2 regions of the Paenibacillus thiaminolyticus genome follow, and region 1 is predicted to be linked to the other one. Evidence: predicted binding sites of a transcription regulator. Region 1 holds the regulator's gene; the other holds the start of a gene.

Region 1 (8,765 bases):
ATATTTTAATGCCAGCTCCAACACTTCCGGGTCCGTCGTGTCGATGACGAGCGGCACTTTGACCTTCTTTACCACTTCCTGCAAAAACACGCGCATATCTTCTGTCTCATCCCGATCCGGATCCTGAAGGCACACATCGATGACATGAGCTCCGCTCTTCACTTGGGCACGCGCCACCTCTGCCGCTTCTTCAATCTTGCCTTCCCTGATTAACCGCTTGAACTTGCGCGAGCCCAGCACGTTCGTCCGTTCGCCGACCATGTATGGGCGGCTCTCATTCTCGATATATACAGTCTCGATTCCGGATACGGCCGGCGGGTGGCTTCCGGCTTGCTGACGAGGCTCGTATTTATCCAACTCCTCCTTCAGCACACGGATATGCTCCGGCGTTGTCCCGCAGCAGCCGCCTGCAATATTCAGCCAGCCCTGTTCGGCGAAGGTGGCGATTTTGCGGGCGAGCGATTCCGGGGATTCGTGATAATGTCCGTTCTCGTCAGGCAGGCCTGCATTCGGGTAGCAGCTGATCGCCGCCCGGCTAATCGCGGAGAGCGATCGCAAATGATCGCGCATGAATTCCGGTCCGGTCGCACAGTTCAAGCCGATCGACACCGGATTCAGATGCTCGAGGGAGATATAGAAGGATTCAATATTTTGTCCGGCAAGGGTCGTTCCCATCGGCTCGATCGTGCCCGAAATCATTAACGGCAGCTTCTGTCCCGTCGTCTCCATCGCGCGTTGAATGGCAATCGAACCGGCTTTCACGTTCAACGTGTCTTGAGACGTCTCCAGCAGCAGCGCGTCGACTCCCGCTTCAATGAGCGCCAGGGCTTGTTCGTAATAGGTGTCTACCAGTTGATCGAAGGTAACCCCTCCGGTGACCGACAGCGTTTTCGTCGTTGGGCCCATCGCTCCGGCCACGTAGCGCGGCCAATCTGGCGTGCTGAACTTCTTCGCCGCCTCTACCGCCAGCTTCGCCGCTGCCAGATTCAATTCACGGGCCTGCTCCTGCAGATCGTACTCCGCGAGCACGATGCTGGTCGCGCCGAAGGTGTTCGTCTCCAGAATGTCAGCTCCGGCTTCAAGGTATTGTTCGTGTATTCGTGAAATGACGTCAGGACGAGTCAGAACGAGCATTTCGTTACATCCGTCCAAATGTTCGCCTCCGAAATCTTCCGGCGATAAATCCGCCTGCTGAATCATCGTTCCCATCGCACCGTCTAGAATGAGAATACGTTCTTGAAGTCGTTCTTCTAATGTTGGTTTCTTCATCCTTCTGCCCACCCTCTGTCAAACGTTTAGAACCTAGTTTAACAGAAGTGCAACGTTTAGGAAAGACTTGCGATCTTTTCACTCGATTGGCTCTTGCCCATTCATTTCCTGTGTACTATAATACAATCACAATTATTCTGATTATGAAAGTAGGGATTGGCGAATGGCTGAGATTCGGATTCGAAACACGAACGAAAAAATTACTGGAGAAGAGAATGTTCGTAAGTTCCTGGAGGGGCAAGGCGTGCTGTATGAGCATTGGAATCCGAACAAATTAGACGCCTCCCTGCAAGACAAATTTGTGCTGACCGATGACGAGAAGCAGGCGATCCTTGACACATTCGATGACGAAGTCCGTGACTTGGCCGCGCGCAGAGGGTATCGGACATGGGACATTATCGCACTCTCCGACGCGACGCCGAATATTGAAGATCTGCTCAAAAAATTCGAGCAAGTTCATACTCATACCGAAGATGAGGTAAGAGCGATAACCGCCGGCAACGGCATCTTCGTTATTAAAGGATCCGATGACGTCGGCTATATGGATGTCATTCTGTCTGCGGGCGATGTCATCTCCGTTCCGGAGAACAAGCCGCACTATTTCACCTTAATGGAAAATCGCAAAATTGTAGCCGTTCGCTTATTTATCGAAACCGAGGGCTGGATCGCTCATCCGTATGCGGATCCGTCCTTCCAGCAAGCGTGATCGGATTGAATGGCCAAAAAAGCCCTGTCGCCATGACAGGGCTTCCTTCCTTGCTTGTTTATTTGACTTCGAATTGCTTCTTCGGCATCGAATGCATATCTCGTGCTGTTACATGGGAGATCACATTATATGTGCCCGCTTTATCAAACGTATGCTCGAATTGATATGTACCATCCTGCGTGAACGAACCTTCGGCTCGCTCATGCTGTTCTTCCCCTTCCAGCCAATACTCGAACTCCACTTTGTCCGCATCATCCACCGCTTGTTCGTTCTGTGTAACGCGAGCGGTTATCGTGACAGGCTCATTCGCTTTGACTTCCGCAGGAACCTGCAGGTCTACTTTGATCAAGTCCGGTACCGCCCCATCCTGCCCATGCTCATCGTGCCCGCTGTGATCGCCGGAGCCATTGTGGCTCGCATGCTCGCCGCCATTGCTATTGCCATTTCCGCAGGCTGCAGCGAAAATAAGCATCAGGCAAAGCGATAGCGCCAACATTGCCTTCTTCATCATGCCCATTCACTCCTTAGCTATTCCAAACCTCTCTATATATTCATTATAAACAACAATACTTCGTAAGATATGACTCGATCGGGCTAGATCCTGAACAGTTATGTGACGGTTATGTGACATTCATCACATCAAAATCTGCGCATGACAGCTCCGCGGCGTACAATTTGACCCCCATCAAGCAAGAAAGCCCGCCCTTCAGGCAGACTTCCCTATCATTTATAGGCTTACTTTAACGCCGCTTGATTTATCGATTCAATCACGCCGATCAGTTCCATCAAGTTGGTTATCTCGTGTTCGGGCCGGATATTGCCGGTCAATGTCACGCCCTTGCGATTAATCCAGGCATGATGCATTCCAACATTTTGCGCACCCAATATATCCGTGGTCAGCTTGTCCCCAACCATCAAGCCTTCATGAGGACCGATGCCCAGTAATGACATCGCGTGGCGGAACAGACTCGGTGCAGGCTTCCCTTCCGGATGATGACCGGAGATGACGATATGATCGAAGAACGGAATGATATCAGGAATGCCATCAAGCTTTTCCTGCTGCAAATCCGGAGCCCCGTTCGTCAAGAGGAGCAATTGATAATGAGGCTTCAACGCCCGCAAAATATCATACGTCTCCTCATATACGTAAGAACGCGACCGACGTTCGCGCATGAATCGCTCCGCCAGCTCCGCTCCCAGCGCCTCATCCTCGCACCCTGATTGGCGAAGACCTGTCGTCCATGAGGCGGTCCGGTAAGCCGGCGCCAACTGCTGCAGGCTTCGGAACTGCTCATGCTCTCCCCCGGTAAAATGCCCCCATAACGCCTCAAAAGGATTGATGCCAATATTGGTCGTGAAGGCGTAGGTTGCATAGGTTTCATATAACGCTCTTGCAGCGTTCCGCACCTCGGTCTCCAATTGTTCCGCGTCTACTCTCGCTGTGGAGTGCGCATAGTGACACACAGCGGCAAAGGCTTCCTCCACACACCGCTCATCCCACAGCAGCGTGTCATCCAGATCGAATAATACGGCACGTATGGCCATTGCGTCTCCCCCCTTGTCTCCACTCTGGCAAAACTACTTCTTCGGCTTCACGAAGACGACCTTATCCGACTGCTCCGTCTCCTTGGACTTATCGTTCTTGTCTGCTTTTGAACTCTCTTCGTACGCTATCTGGTTCTGGGCAGCGAACTGCTGCAGCCGCGCATGCATCGCTTCGATATCATAGCGGTTCATCATACGGGAGAACACCCAGTTCGCGCCTTTGCCGTTCTTTTCAATAACGATGAAGCCAGGCTGATACGTTATTTTTTTGATGTCTTCCACTTTGAGCGTACGCAGCCGATTCCATTTTGTCGTGCTTAGTTCGTCTTTCGTGACCCGTAAAAAGGGCCGGCGCAAAAACAGCATCAATGCCAATGCCAAATAACAAATAACAGTTATCCAGTACAGCGTAGGGGACGGCAGGTTCGTGCCAACACTGCCAAGCAGCCCATAAATGATCGTAAACCCGGTCAATATCAAAGGAAGAATAAAATTCCGGCCCTTGAATTCATCGAAAGCAACCGTATGGGAAGCGATCCCCGGCTTGCCCTGCTTTTTGCGTTGCTTGTTCAACTGAGCGCTATTGCGCCGTACTTGACGTTCCCAACTACGCGACATCCCATCCAGACCTCCTATATATGCTAAACACTCTAATGAACGGTGCTTCCCGGTTGATTGTTCTGTTCGCCTTCTTCGTCTTCCACATAGCGAATGCTGTCCAACTTGTTGCGTACCTGCTGCCGGAACAATACGAGGTATTGCTCTCTAAGCGCGGCCCGTTCCGCCAGTTCCTCCGAGTTCAGCCCTACGCTCTTATGCTTGCGGGCCAGCTCGTTGATGCGCGCGATTAATTTATCCATGTTCATCTTGTACCCTCCATACACTGGTGCATATCTTCTACTTTGACATGCTGCCTCAGCCTTGTCAAGCAAGCTGACGGCGAGAGAATACAAGAAGCACGTCTTCGGCCTCAATAGGAGAGAAAAGCGGTGCTGTGAGAAATATGATCCGTCACAGCGGAAATATCGTCAAGAAAATATCGGCACGTCAATGACGATGCCGGATTGCAGCGTATGCCCTCTTAAATCGTTCAATTGAATAATCTTGTATATGTATTCACGGGTATCCATTCCATTCGGTTTGTATTCCGTCGCGATCTCCCACAGGCTGTCCCCGGGCTGAACAAGTACGTGCTCCGTAACTACAGAAGGCTGCTCGGATACAATGTCGTCATCCCCCCATGCTTGGACGATTCCCGCACATAAAAGGAACAACAGAACAAAGAGCAATATCGCTCGAATCATCTTCCTTCTATTATAACGGTTCTGCTCTACAGGTTGATGCATAGATAATCTTGCTTCCGTTCGATATGCATAATTCCGTCTCGGGTTATATACCACTTGGCTCATGTTCGCCCACTCCCCAAACACTTGTTCTATTCTTGTTGTCCATAATGTAGCACGAACATACGTTCAGGTCAACAGTTTTTAAGGAACGTGCGTTCTCTTTTTTATTTCCCGAATCCCATTAAGTGACGTTTCCCGAAAGGAAAACGAAAAAAACCGCATAAAATCAAGGTTTTTTAGAACTTACGTTTGTGCGAACGGAGGTTCTATGGTATAATTTTGACAAAAGAGCATTCATTGGAGTTGATATCTTTGTCTAAAATATCAAGTCGACAACAAGCGATCCTTGATTTTATACGTGATGAAGTCCGCACCAAGGGTTATCCTCCTTCCGTAAGAGAGATCGGGGAAGCTGTCGGCCTCGCATCGAGTTCTACCGTGCACGGCCATCTGGACCGGCTGGAGAAGAAAGGCTTTATCCGCCGGGACCCAACGAAGCCAAGAGCAATCGAACTGCTGAGCGAACAATCGGATCGCCATTCGGAATTCAGCCATGCCGTGGCACGCGTTCCCGTCATCGGGAAGGTAACGGCCGGAGAACCGATTACGGCAACAGAGAACATCGAAGATTACTTCCCTCTTCCGGTGCATATGGTGGGAGATGATGACAACATCTTTATGCTATCCGTAGTCGGCGACAGCATGATCGAAGCCGGAATACATAACGGAGACTACGTTATCGTCCGCCAGCAGCAGACAGCGAACAACGGTGAAATTGTCGTAGCCATGACCGAGGAGAACGAAGCAACCGTAAAGACATTCTACAAGGAACGCGATCATATCCGCCTTCAGCCGGAGAATCCGACATTTGAGCCGATCCGGTTGAAGCATGTGACGATTTTGGGCAAAGTGATTGGGTTGTTCCGTGATTTTCATTAATGGTTACAACCAATGGGAGCAAGTGTAAAGAAGCCGCTTTGGATACAGCAGTTCTGTATTCGGAAGCGGCTTTTTGACGAGTCCGGGCCATATGTCATGATTCATTCGGGGGCTGAAGCCGTCGCGTTCGCCAAGGAAGGCGCCGACATCGCGATGGTGTATTTGAATGAGCATGCCGAGGAAGCAAGCGGCGTCAGGCAGGCCGGACGCGCTGCGTGCTTATCGGTCGCGACATTGGAGAAGAATCGTTCTGTAACCATACTGTGGAACAGACCGTAAAGGAGCTTGGGAAGCTGGACATATTAGTCAATAATGCTGGCGAACAGCATCCGCTGGAGCGCATCGGTCGCATTTCAGATGCACAGCTTCAAAGAATGCCGGTGCAGCGCCCTAGATGACCTGAAAAGCTCGCTCCCAGCTACGTCTATCTGGCAAGTGCTGATTCCTCTTACGTCACCGGACAGAGTTTGCATGTCAACGGGGGCGAAATTAAGTAATCATTATTCCTGGTACCGGGCGCTTTTACTAATGCCACCAGGATTCGACAATTTGATGCGCAACAGTCGGATCATATCCTTTCCCAATCAGATATGATACGGCTGCCGCTTCGCGCAACGCATGTTCAACCGATATGCAATGTGCTTCCTTTAATCCGTTTTGCACCCATGGCTCGACGGTCTGTAATGTTTCCATCTTTAAATGTTGAGTCTCCGAACATTCATGCGGATAGGAATGATGAGGATAAGAATAAGGGTTCATGTATGACCACGGGTTAAGAGACATTGAATATGGTTGGTATTGGTAACTCAAAGAAAAACAACTCCCCTCATAGTTCATACCTCATCATATGCCTATGGACCAATTATGCTCCAGTTCAAAAACAAATTATTGTAAGTCCTTCCTCCCATTTATCCGGGCATACAAAAACGGCCCTGCTGAATAAGCAGGACCTTGTACAGTAGGCTGCCTTTAATCGCAAATGCGCAAGGCGCTGACTCATAAAAAACGATTAGTAAATAAATGCACGGGAAACGATTACTAGCAGTATAAACAATACCAAAATTACACCTGTCGACGTCCAGAGCCCACCAATACCACAAGTAACTCCACCCATTCGAGTTACCTCCTTTCACTTGGTACTCCCATGATATTAGAATTACGGACGGTTTGACTTGGCTATAACCCATAGGCACAAAATTTGGGCCGTTAGTGCGAACGGCGCCCTCAACCGTGACCTTGCTGCTCCCAGGAGTGAAAGTGTTGTGCCATCACTTTCAGGATAGATACCCCTCAGCTTTAGCACAATCATTTAAAGCAATTACTCATAATGTAATACAGAAAGGAGGTGGCTTGAATGAGACGTCATCGTAGAACAATCACTGTTGTTCTTAAACGAGGTCAGAAAGTATTGGTAGTGTGTAGAAGAAAACGGAGAAGACATTGTTGGTAATTACTCATTTGTGTGGAGCACCGTAGAACCTTAGCGTTGGTGCTCCATCCCTTCCGCTGACGGCCTTGTTCTAGCCTTTCGGCGTCTTCAGATGTAGTGCAGTTTCTGCTGCCATTGGGGCACCTCCCCCGTGTATATCGTAAGAAAAAAAGCCTCGGAGTAATCCGAGGCTACTGAATAACTTGCGGTTTTAACTAAACAACTGAATACCGAGAATTATAAGATGGTTGGTATCCCTGAGTTTGGAATATCGGTCGTCTTTTCGCTTTTTAATTCTGCCTTAAAAGCTGGATTTCTTACTCCATCAGCTTTCGTGTTCTTATCAAATTACTCAAAAATTGCTTTGAGCTACAAGTACTTGAACATCCGAATCGTATCAATTACAGTTCTGCCGTTCTCTCGACAATAGTTCTGTTCGAGTTCCTCATACACGAAGGAAAAGTCAATGAGCCCAGTAATTTTGCGCAATATGCTGTCTTTGGGAACGACCAAGGAACCTCACATGCCCCATTCAACACAAACGAAACCGCAGAAGTTAAGTTACAAAAAACTCAACTATTACTGGCGTTGCAAGGTCAAGCGTATCGCCATCCGGAATCGTTATCGTTGTTACTGTCCTGGAAGCATCAGAGAACTCAAAATTCCCAAGATACCCCCAGGGGAGGAGCATAAGTGCCATAGTCTGACTATAAGTCACTCATAATCGTATTTTTCAAGTACTCATTAAATTCGGAATATTCATCTTCTGCACTACTCCTTGGATAACTCATGATGACAAGATTATAGGGCAAATTCTCTTTTCGGTAAGCAGGATGTTTATGTTCGTAAGGGTTTTCTTGAAACTGTTGTAGATATGCTCTTTATGGTTGTGCCAATTTTATACGATATTAGATAGAAGTCACAAGTTCGCGTATTTTGCCCTTTTCAGGAGCTGCTTCTACTTCATCATCAGTAGGTCTCATCAGTTATTAATTGCATATCGTAATTAAGTCCCGGAGGAGATTTCAATGTAAGACTATAATTAAAACGACCTCCATAAGTTTATCTATCAGGTAAAAGTCATTGTCTCCGTAACTTTCAATCGGCTCGATAAATTGAGCAAAATTGCTACCTCCTTCTGCATCTGATTCGCTTTAGTTCACATCAAAGACTATGGTTTTTGAATGATTCCTGACACAGCCTCCGTACTGTCCTCTTACTGAGCAGTATTCGGTCGTTGTCATCGTTATAACCCCAACAGGCCCCTTCCCTTTAAGGTCTATTAGGTTAGCCCGAATCGTTAACCCGCTGCTCCCCCATCCACTTTCAAGCACCCGGATCAGTATGTGCTCCATTTTTAAATGAAGACATGGTATTGGACCTACACTTGTAGTTCAGATCGCTGATTCAGCTCGTCTTGCCCTGTTTACCGCATCATGCCCCCGCAGCATGTCATTAAGGCAGTGCAATAAAATACGTTCATCCGCCTCGTAAAACTCCGGAAAAGCCAGATACGCAGATACCATTTTGG
Region 2 (8,765 bases), 1.6 Mb from region 1:
AAATAGGCCGGAATCATATAGGAAGGCAGTACCTCCGCCAGCTTCATCCGCAGTTCCAAAGCGGTAAGCCGCCCCGCCGCAACGAAATAAGCGGCGAGATGCTGCTGCCCGTCTTCCCCGGTCCAATCCACCACGACCGCTTCTTCAATCGGGGGCAGGGCAAGCAGCTGATGCTCGATTTCCCCCATTTCAATGCGGTACCCTTTTATTTTCACTTGGTGATCGCTTCGCCCCAGATATACGATATCGCCATGATGATGCCGCATGGCCAAGTCACCGCTCCGGTACATTCTCTTGCCGGACAGGAACGGGTTGTCCACAAAACGCTCCTGCGTCAGTTCCGGTCTATGCAAGTAGCCGCGGGCGACGCCGTCCCCCGAAATATATAGCTCGCCCATTGTCCCGTTCGGGACCGGTTCCAGCCTCTGATCGAGCAAATAAATTTGCACATTGTCAATCGGCTGCCCGATCGGCACGGATGATCCCTTGTCCCGTTCCGGATCGAACTGGTAAATCATGCAGCCGACCACCGTTTCGGTCGGTCCGTACTCGTTGTAAATAGCAATTCCGCCGCAGGCCTGTTCATGAATGTGACGGGCGAGCGCGCACTTCAAATCCTCGCCACCCACAATGAATGTCCGGACGGCGGATGCGCTCAAATCGACGTCTTTGATCAGTGCCAGATGTGCCGGCGTCAGCTTGATGACCGTTGCCTTGTTGTCGCGTAAAATACGGTGAATAATGAATTCGTTCCCGTTATCCTCATAGATTTCGATCCGGTGGCCGCTAATTAACGGCATAAAGATGGAAGTCACCGTCAAATCGAATGCAATCGAAGAATACAGGGCAACAACTTCGTCGGGGGCGCGAAGATATGTCTTGCTGGCCCACCAAATATAGTTCACCAAGCCGCGGTGTTCGATCATCGTCCCTTTCGGGTTCCCCGTGGAACCCGAGGTATAAATGATATAGACCAAATCGTCTGCCGCTCCCTGTCCCGGCAGATTGCTCCCGTCGGCTTCGTACATTCGTTCGTCATCGAGGTCAATAACGGCGCCGTCATACGACAAGCGCTCCCATTCGCTGCCGTGCGTCAGCAGATGCGCAGCCCCGCTGTCCCGCAATATATATTCGATCCGTTCCTGCGGGTAATCGGGGTCAATCGGAAGATACGCAGCTCCCGCCTTGATGACCGCCCATATTCCGACCACGATCGAGAGCGAGTGCCGCCCCATGACGGCCGCTGGCGTATGCGGGCCAATCCCGCTCTTCAGCAGCATGCGGGCCAGCCGATTGGCCCGGGCATTCAATTCTTCATATGTGAGTGTTTGCCCGTCGCAGGCGACGGCGATGCGGTCCGGTGTCCGTTCGACTTGTTCTTCGAACAGCTGCAATATCGTTGCGGACACGGGATATTCACGATCCGTCCGGTTGCAGGCGTATAGCAGCTCCGTGCGCTCCCCTGGCAGCAGCAGCTGCACATCGCGGATGGCGGCCTCCGGACGGCTTACGACTTGATCGGCTATATAATGCAGGCGACGGTACATCTCTTCGATGTGCGAATCCGTATAATCGCCTGTTTTATAATCGAAATACAGCTCCAGCCCTTCATTCGGCGACCATTCGGTGACGATGAGCTGCAAGGGATACAATTGGCTGCCGTTATGCGCTTCGATTTGCTGCATTTTCCATCCGGGGCCGAAGCTCTGATCGAATGCGGTATTGTAATAGTTCACGCATACTTGAAATAGTTGATCCAATCCCCGTTTCTGAAGCTGAAGGTCCTGCACGAGCAAATTGTAAGGATATTTCTGATGAAAATAACATTGGATGAGTTCATGATTGATGTTATGTAGGAACGTGGAGAATGATGTATCGCGTTCGATGTCAGCCAGGAACGGCATCGTACTGGTAAACATGCCGAATGTGTTTTTTTCCTTGGCTCCGGTACGATTCAATACAGGTGTGCCTATCATGATGCGGTCTTGGTGAGTTGCTTTGTGGAGGTAAATGAGCATCGCTGCTATAAAAAAGGTGTTCAGCGACATTCGATGCGTATGGACGAAGGAGCGAATGGCTTCTGAAGTGTGCGGGCTGATCAGGAATTTTTGACGTTGGCCTGTGGTACCGCTTGCCGTCGTTTGCAAGGCAACGTCATGGACGCTCTCGAATTTTTGTTGCCAGTAGTGTTTATTTTTCGTGAAGCGGGAAGACGACAAATAGGCATGCTCTCGTTCGATATAGTCTACATAGCTGGGCCGGTCTTCCTGCTGAACTGCTTGCCCTTGCATCAACTGCGTATAAATTTGGTTGATGTGCGTGGTCATCAATTGAAAAGACCATCCGTCGGAAATGATATGATGGACTTTCGTCAGATATGCGCTTTCCGTCTCGCTAATTTTTACGAGGGCAAACTCATACAGAGATTCCCCGTCCAGCGGCAGCGGCTTGGCGAACTCCGCGCTGACCCAGGCATCGACATCGATACCGGAGGAACGATCCGTGAAGTCGATGAACGGAAACGTTCGTCTTCGATACGCTGTCACGGTCTGCCACACTGCCTCGTCCCGTTCGATTAGCCGGATGCGGATGGCGTCGTTGTGCTTGACGAACAGATTGATGGATTCCTCAAGCAACTGAAAATCAACAGGGCCGTAAATTTTGATAAGTCCTCCGATGTTGTGAATGCTCGTGCCCGGGTATATGTTTTCCACATACCAGATTCGCTTTTGCGGATGTGTCAACGGGTACAGCGTGGACGCTTCCAGAGAAATGACCTCCAATCGGTTAAGTTACGGATGGTTGAGGAGCAATGCGATGTTCCAGCGCTTCGGCCACGGACTCCAAGATCTGCTTTTCGCTGTCCATAATGGAAGTCATCTCATTGATTCCTTGCTCCAGAATGGCATCGTCTCCGGTCAAGGCGTACTTCATCAGTACATGCCGCAGAGCAAAAGCTTGCTCCTCTATCGGCCGGAAGCACCCTGTAAATGCCGGTGGAAGAAGCTGGCGTTCGCTCAAATAGTCGATGCGCATTCCCATCGTCTTTTTATGTTCCCACAAAATGTGGATAGGCCGAATATCGCGTTTGCGCACCAGCGCCGGCATATTGCGAATTAATGCGGGATATACGTTGACGCCGAATGCCCGCTCCCATGGATCGGCCGTCCCCCGGTGGCGCCAGGAGACATCGCAGCCGGACAGATATTGTTCCAGCGATTCTTGGATGAATGCGGGATCAAGGCTGTAGCTTCCGGTTCTATTGAATTTGTATAAATAGATTTGCTCTTCGTAGCGGTCCGTCCATTCGAGATGCTGGAAGCCTTGCTCCATTTCATGAAACGGCACGAGCGTCTTGCGGAACTGCATCTCCTCGTCATAGCCGAGCACGAAGAATACTCTCTTGCCGTCATCGTAACCATACACCAGAATATCGTGGGCGTAGTGTACCTGGCGATATACACGTCTGCGGGGGATATAGAACTCGTCGACATAGAGAGAAATCGTGTAGCCGGAATTGATACTATTTACTAAAAAATCGACAATTTCTGGATGCGAATCAATCACGTATTCCCGCTCCAGTTTTTGTGTAGTTAGCCACGGACACCGCAGGAAATCCTCTCCGTAAAATGTCAGCGGCACGGATCGGGAAGCACGTTCTCCTTCAAGATCCTGATGGCAATAAAGGTGAATGAAATTGCTGTAAAACCACGGCAAGGCCTCTTGGCGGGCGAGCGCCGTGCATAGGGGGTAGGCCACATACTGATACCCAACAATGGGCGGAATGACGAGTTCCAGTTCCTTGACACCCAAACCGGCAAGCCACCTCTCTCTTAAATTCAATATTATGTAATAAAATGAAACATAATATAATTTTCTTCAATATCGTCGGTTTTCTACTTTTTGTCATGTGCAGAAATAATATTCCCATAGATGTTTATTCTTGTCAATATAGACTAACTATTTTAACATTTATTTCACATCATCTCTTGACGTTATTGTGTCCGTTGCGCCATAAACAAAAAGCCGGCGTCCTTGGCGGCACCGGCTTCACCTTATCGTGTTAAAATATCTTCTTCGCATCCCGCTCTTCCTTCAAAATCTCCACCGCTTCCCTGAACCGGAGCGAGTGAATGACTTCCCGTTCCCGCAAAAATTTCAGAGCGTCCTGCAAATCGACATCATCCGTCATATCGATCAGCCATTGATACGTCGCCCGCGCCTTCTCCTCGGCAGCGATATCCTCGTACAAGTCGGCGATCGGATCGCCCTTCGCCTGAATATAGGCCGCCGTCCAGGGCACCCCGCCCGCATTTTCATAGAACAGCGCGCTGTCATGGGAGACATAATGCGCCCCGAGTCCGGCCGCTTCCAATTCCTGCGGTGTCGCGTCCTTGGTCAGCTTGTATACCATGGTGGCAATCATTTCCAAATGGGCGAATTCCTCTGTCCCGATATCGGTAAGCAAGCCGATGACCTTATCCGGAATCGAGTAGCGCTGATTCAAATAGCGAAGCGCCGCCGCCAGCTCCCCGTCGGCTCCGCCGTACTGCTCCAGCAGCAGCTTAGCCATGCGCGGATCGCATTTGCTGACGCGAACCGGATATTGAAGCTTCTTCTCATATACCCACAATGCCGCTTCCCTCCTCACGTTGCTTCCCCGTCTTCCTCGAGACTTCCGTTACACCTGCCACGGCCACGGCGTGTCTGTCCAGGACCAAGGGCATTTCGAATAGAAGCCGCCAGCCTGCAGGGGGCCGAACCTCTCCTGGAAATGCCTCGCCACCTTCATTCGTTCATGAACATAGTGATTGAACTGCTGGATCGCCTGATTGTCTTCGGGATGCGTATCCAGATACAGATTCAGCTCGATCAGCACAAAATCGATTTCCTGCAGCTGCAGCAGGCTGTCATAGTACTCCTGAGTGCAGAACGGGTGCGTGCCATGTGTGCTCAAGCCGTTCCCTCCTCCCGTCTGCCCTTCGGCCGATAAGGGCTGAATAATGCCGGCCACAGCGTTCCGCACCGCAGCGCCTGCGGCGGCGGGAATTGCGGCAAATTCGGGGGCTGAAACGTAATGAACAAGTTCGGCGGCACGACATAGGTCTTGTAGGGCAGCGGCGGGCAAGGATCCCATGGCCCCCGGAACGGTATATAGTACCTTTCCTGCGAATGCGCTCCCGGCCCGCATGCGGACGGCATCGCTGCCGGCTCGGCCCAGCCACGCGCTTGCTCGTTCTCCATGATGCTCGGTAACCTCCTTTATCAAACGGATAAATAACGCTTTACTTCCTACTCATATGAGCTATCTGGAATGTCCCATGACAGGAAATAAGCCGCTCAGCAGCAATGGGGCTGCTGAACGGCTTGCCCGTTCATCGCTTCGTCATGGAATTGTCGCCCTGCCGGAGCAGACGGTTGACCGTCTCGCGCCGCACTCCGATCAGCTGCCCGATCTCTTCTTGCGTCAGCATATCGGTAAGCGGGGTCTTGTTCGTCATGCTGTCCAGCCACCGGGTCAGCAGCGCCAGCCGCTCGGCGGGCGATCCAATCGTCAGATGATCGAGCCGCTGCTGCATGAAGCGAAGCTTCTCCTGCAGCAGCTTGGCGACTTCGAGCGCTTTCCCGGAATCGTTCCGCAGCTCCTCATACCACGCCTCCGCTTCTATCCGCTCGACCGTGCCGGTTACCATAGCCGTCGCCGTCCCATGGCAATCCTTCGGGGAGATAAGGGAATGATGCGGCACCATCTCGCCCGGATACAATATATTGAACAGCACGATGTTCCCGTTCTCATGCAGCCGGGTCACTTTGAACAAGCCGCTCACAATCCGGTACAGATACGTGCCCGGATCGCCTTGGCGGAATAATATCTCCCCGCGATGCAGTGTAATCTTCATTCCTGCTCACTCCTTCTTCCATCCCGGCTCTTTCCTTTTCCTCTGTTTTTATTGTAAACCATTTTGACCCCTTCCACCATCATTTACCCATTGAAACCAGAATGTTTGTTCGCTATATTAGTTATAAAATAGAACGCAGGTTCGTATAATGAGGTTATAAGCAGATCCGCGCTCCCCTTCCCAATCCGGGGGGGGCCGCATGGATGGATGTTACCCAAGGAGGAACCCGGTATGACTTTATTGTCCGCGACAAGCGGGCCTCCGCCTCATGACGGGGAAGACGCCCTGCTGGTGAAGCAGTATACCCTTCAGACCCTCGTCCTCGACGTGCTTGAGCGCGATATCAGCCGCATTGCCGTCTCGGGGCTGAAGATGGGAGAAATTTATATCCAGGGGCTGCGCCAGGCGCAGGATGACGCCGCCTCCGATCTGTTCCGCATCCGGAAGCAGTTCCGGCATCGCGGGATTAAGATCGTGTCCGAGGAGCGGCTGGAGCACGGCGTTCGCGTGCAGTACGTGTGCCGGGGCTATCACCGCTCCTTCTACATGCTTCGCGGCCTGATCCGGGCCGAGGTGAAGAGCCTGCTGCAGCGCTATTTGCACATCTGTGACCCGGGGGAACCGGAGGGGAGCGCAGACAGCTAAGCCGCAGCACAGGCGGCGGAACGGCATCCGTTCCGCTCCATAGCACAGCCCCATACCGCTGCTTATCGGAACGAAGCTCCGGCAAGCCGGCGGTCTTGTTTTTATAAGCGCGAACCGCCATCCGATTCCATAAACTTCATTTGCATAGAGAATATATGTTCGGTATATAATAAATACGAATGCACGTTCTTATTTTTAGACTCGATTGGTTGAGGTGGTTACATTGAGCGGAAGCAAGGAACGGATTATCTTTTTGGCGGACTGCCAAAGCTTCTATGCCAGCGTGGAAAAAGCGGAGCACCCGGAATATAAACATATGCCGCTCGTTGTGTCCGGGGATCCCGCGCGCCGATCGGGAATCATTCTGGCCGCTTGCCCGATAGCCAAAAGCTATGGAGTAACAACGGCGGAACGGCTTGGGGAAGCCCTGAACAAATGCCCCCGCCTGATCGTGATGCGCCCCCGCATGCAACATTATATTGACGTCTCGCTGCTCATTACGCGAATTTATGAACAATTCACCGATCTCGTCGAAACGTTCAGCGTCGATGAGCAATTTCTCGATGTGACCGGCAGCCGGGCGCTGTTCGGAGACCCTGTCACCATGGCCAGAGAGATTCAGCGCAGCGTGCTCGACCAGACCGGAGTATGGATCCGGATCGGGATCAGCTCCAATAAAATACTGGCCAAGATGGCAACGGATATATGGGCCAAGAAAAACAAAGAGGGCATCTTCGCCCTGACTCCCTCCGACATCGAGACGCTGCTGTGGTCTCAGCCTGTCAACAAAATGTTCGGTGTCGGCTCCCGCATGACGGCCCATTTTGCCCGCCTGGGCATGACGACTATCGGAGATATCGCCAGAACCCCGCTGCCGCAGCTCAAAGACAAGTTCCGCGCCCGCTTCGGCAAGCAGTCGGATATTCATGCCGAAGTGATGTGGCGCACCGCCAACGGCCTCGATGACAGCCCCGTCTCCCCGGATACGTTCCGTACGCCGCCGCAATCGGTCGGCCATATGATGACCTTGCCGCGGGACTACGCCACGGAATCGGAAGTGAATACGATTCTGCTCGAGCTTACGGAGGACGTGTGCCGGGATTGCCGGCGCAAAGGATATATGGGCTCGGTGGTCACGGTCAGCTGCATGTGCAGCCCGTACGAAGCGCCGACGGGGTTCTCCCGCCAAATGACGATGCCGGATCCGACAAATAATACGAACAAAGTCTTTGCCGCGGCCAAGCAGATTTTCTATACGTTCTGGAACCGCAGGCCAGTCCGCCGCGCCGGCATCACGTTAAGCAAGCTGGTGGACGATCAACTGTATCAGCTTACCTTGTTCGAGGATCAGGAAAAAACCAGAGCACTGGAGAAGGCTACGGACGGCATCAAGGAACGGTACGGCAATGCGGCGATCGTTCGCGCCTCCTCCCTGACCGACGCCGGTCAGGCAGCAGACCGGGCGGCCAAAATCGGGGGGCATTATAAATGAGCAAAAAACTCCAAAAAAACGGTCTGTGGGAATCGAGCAGAATGATGCTTCCCCAGCATAAGGAAGCCTTGTTGAATCGCCGCCTCGACCTCGATCAGCCCGCCCAGCCTGCTCCCCCTGTTCCGCCCTCCCCTCCGAAGCGGGAAGAGCTGGAGCTGATGAAAAATTATGTCATGCTCTCCCATCTGCAGACGATGGTGACCCGAAAAATCCGGGATATCGAGCGCTCCTCCGAAACGCTGAAGTCGCTCTATTCCCAGGCCGCCCAGATTCTCGCCCTGCATATTGACCGGGATTTATCCAAGGCAGGACGCGCCATGCTGGACAAGAACATCCATCTGTTCGCAGGGGAGCACGACGGCCAGGCGATTACGTACCCTTATACATGCCGCGGCCATAAGGGCAGCTTCCTCATTACGCGGGAATATATGCGGGCCGATATGAGCAAGAGGCTGGGCAGATATACCGATCATCTGGTCGCGGCTCTCCGGAATTCCTCCATCCGGGCGTGACTAGGGACCGGCAACGTCGAGGCTTGGCTGATCCGGGGACGGTCATTGGAGGAGGCGGCGGCCATCGGGTATAATGAAGTCGTTCTAGAAAAAGGGAGGGAGAAGCATGTGCGGGAGATATTCATTGACGGTGAGCTTGGAGGAGCTGCTCGCCTATTATGCGCTGGAGGAGGATGCGGCTGCGGCCCTGATCTCTTACGGGCCCCGCTTCAATAT

Evidence for each region. The regulator LexA, encoded in region 1, represses DNA repair genes until DNA is damaged. The targets are predictions, from matches to a motif close to CGAACATATGTTCG.
Region 2: FLT43_RS26875 (DNA polymerase IV) is a predicted target of LexA. The motif match lies at 6,694-6,707, and genes of this name have one in related genera.

Annotation. Positions count from the first base shown of each region.
Region 1 is NZ_CP041405.1:1,057,544-1,066,308, forward strand. It holds gene metH (methionine synthase) at 1-1,269, opposite strand, end outside; gene FLT43_RS04745 (1,2-dihydroxy-3-keto-5-methylthiopentene dioxygenase) at 1,433-1,975, shown strand; gene FLT43_RS04750 (FixH family protein) at 2,034-2,486, opposite strand; gene FLT43_RS04755 (HAD family hydrolase) at 2,711-3,520, opposite strand; gene FLT43_RS04760 (methyltransferase) at 3,554-4,138, opposite strand; gene FLT43_RS04765 (DUF896 domain-containing protein) at 4,171-4,386, opposite strand; gene FLT43_RS04770 (LysM peptidoglycan-binding domain-containing protein) at 4,549-4,929, opposite strand; gene lexA (transcriptional repressor LexA) at 5,179-5,805, shown strand; partial or broken gene FLT43_RS04780 (SDR family oxidoreductase) at 5,917-6,179, shown strand; gene FLT43_RS29975 (sporulation protein YjcZ) at 6,815-6,919, opposite strand; partial or broken gene FLT43_RS30775 (transposase) at 7,607-7,747, opposite strand.
Region 2 is NZ_CP041405.1:6,090,152-6,098,916, reverse strand. It holds gene FLT43_RS26910 (amino acid adenylation domain-containing protein) at 1-2,744, opposite strand, end outside; gene FLT43_RS26905 (cysteine peptidase family C39 domain-containing protein) at 2,788-3,813, opposite strand; gene FLT43_RS26900 (manganese catalase family protein) at 4,064-4,633, opposite strand; gene FLT43_RS26895 (spore coat protein CotJB) at 4,682-4,957, opposite strand; gene FLT43_RS26890 (spore coat associated protein CotJA) at 4,954-5,244, opposite strand; gene FLT43_RS26885 (Crp/Fnr family transcriptional regulator) at 5,376-5,900, opposite strand; gene FLT43_RS26880 (YhjD family protein) at 6,132-6,545, shown strand; gene FLT43_RS26875 (DNA polymerase IV) at 6,769-8,037, shown strand; gene FLT43_RS26870 (YhjD family protein) at 8,034-8,549, shown strand; gene FLT43_RS26865 (SOS response-associated peptidase) at 8,656-8,765, shown strand, end outside.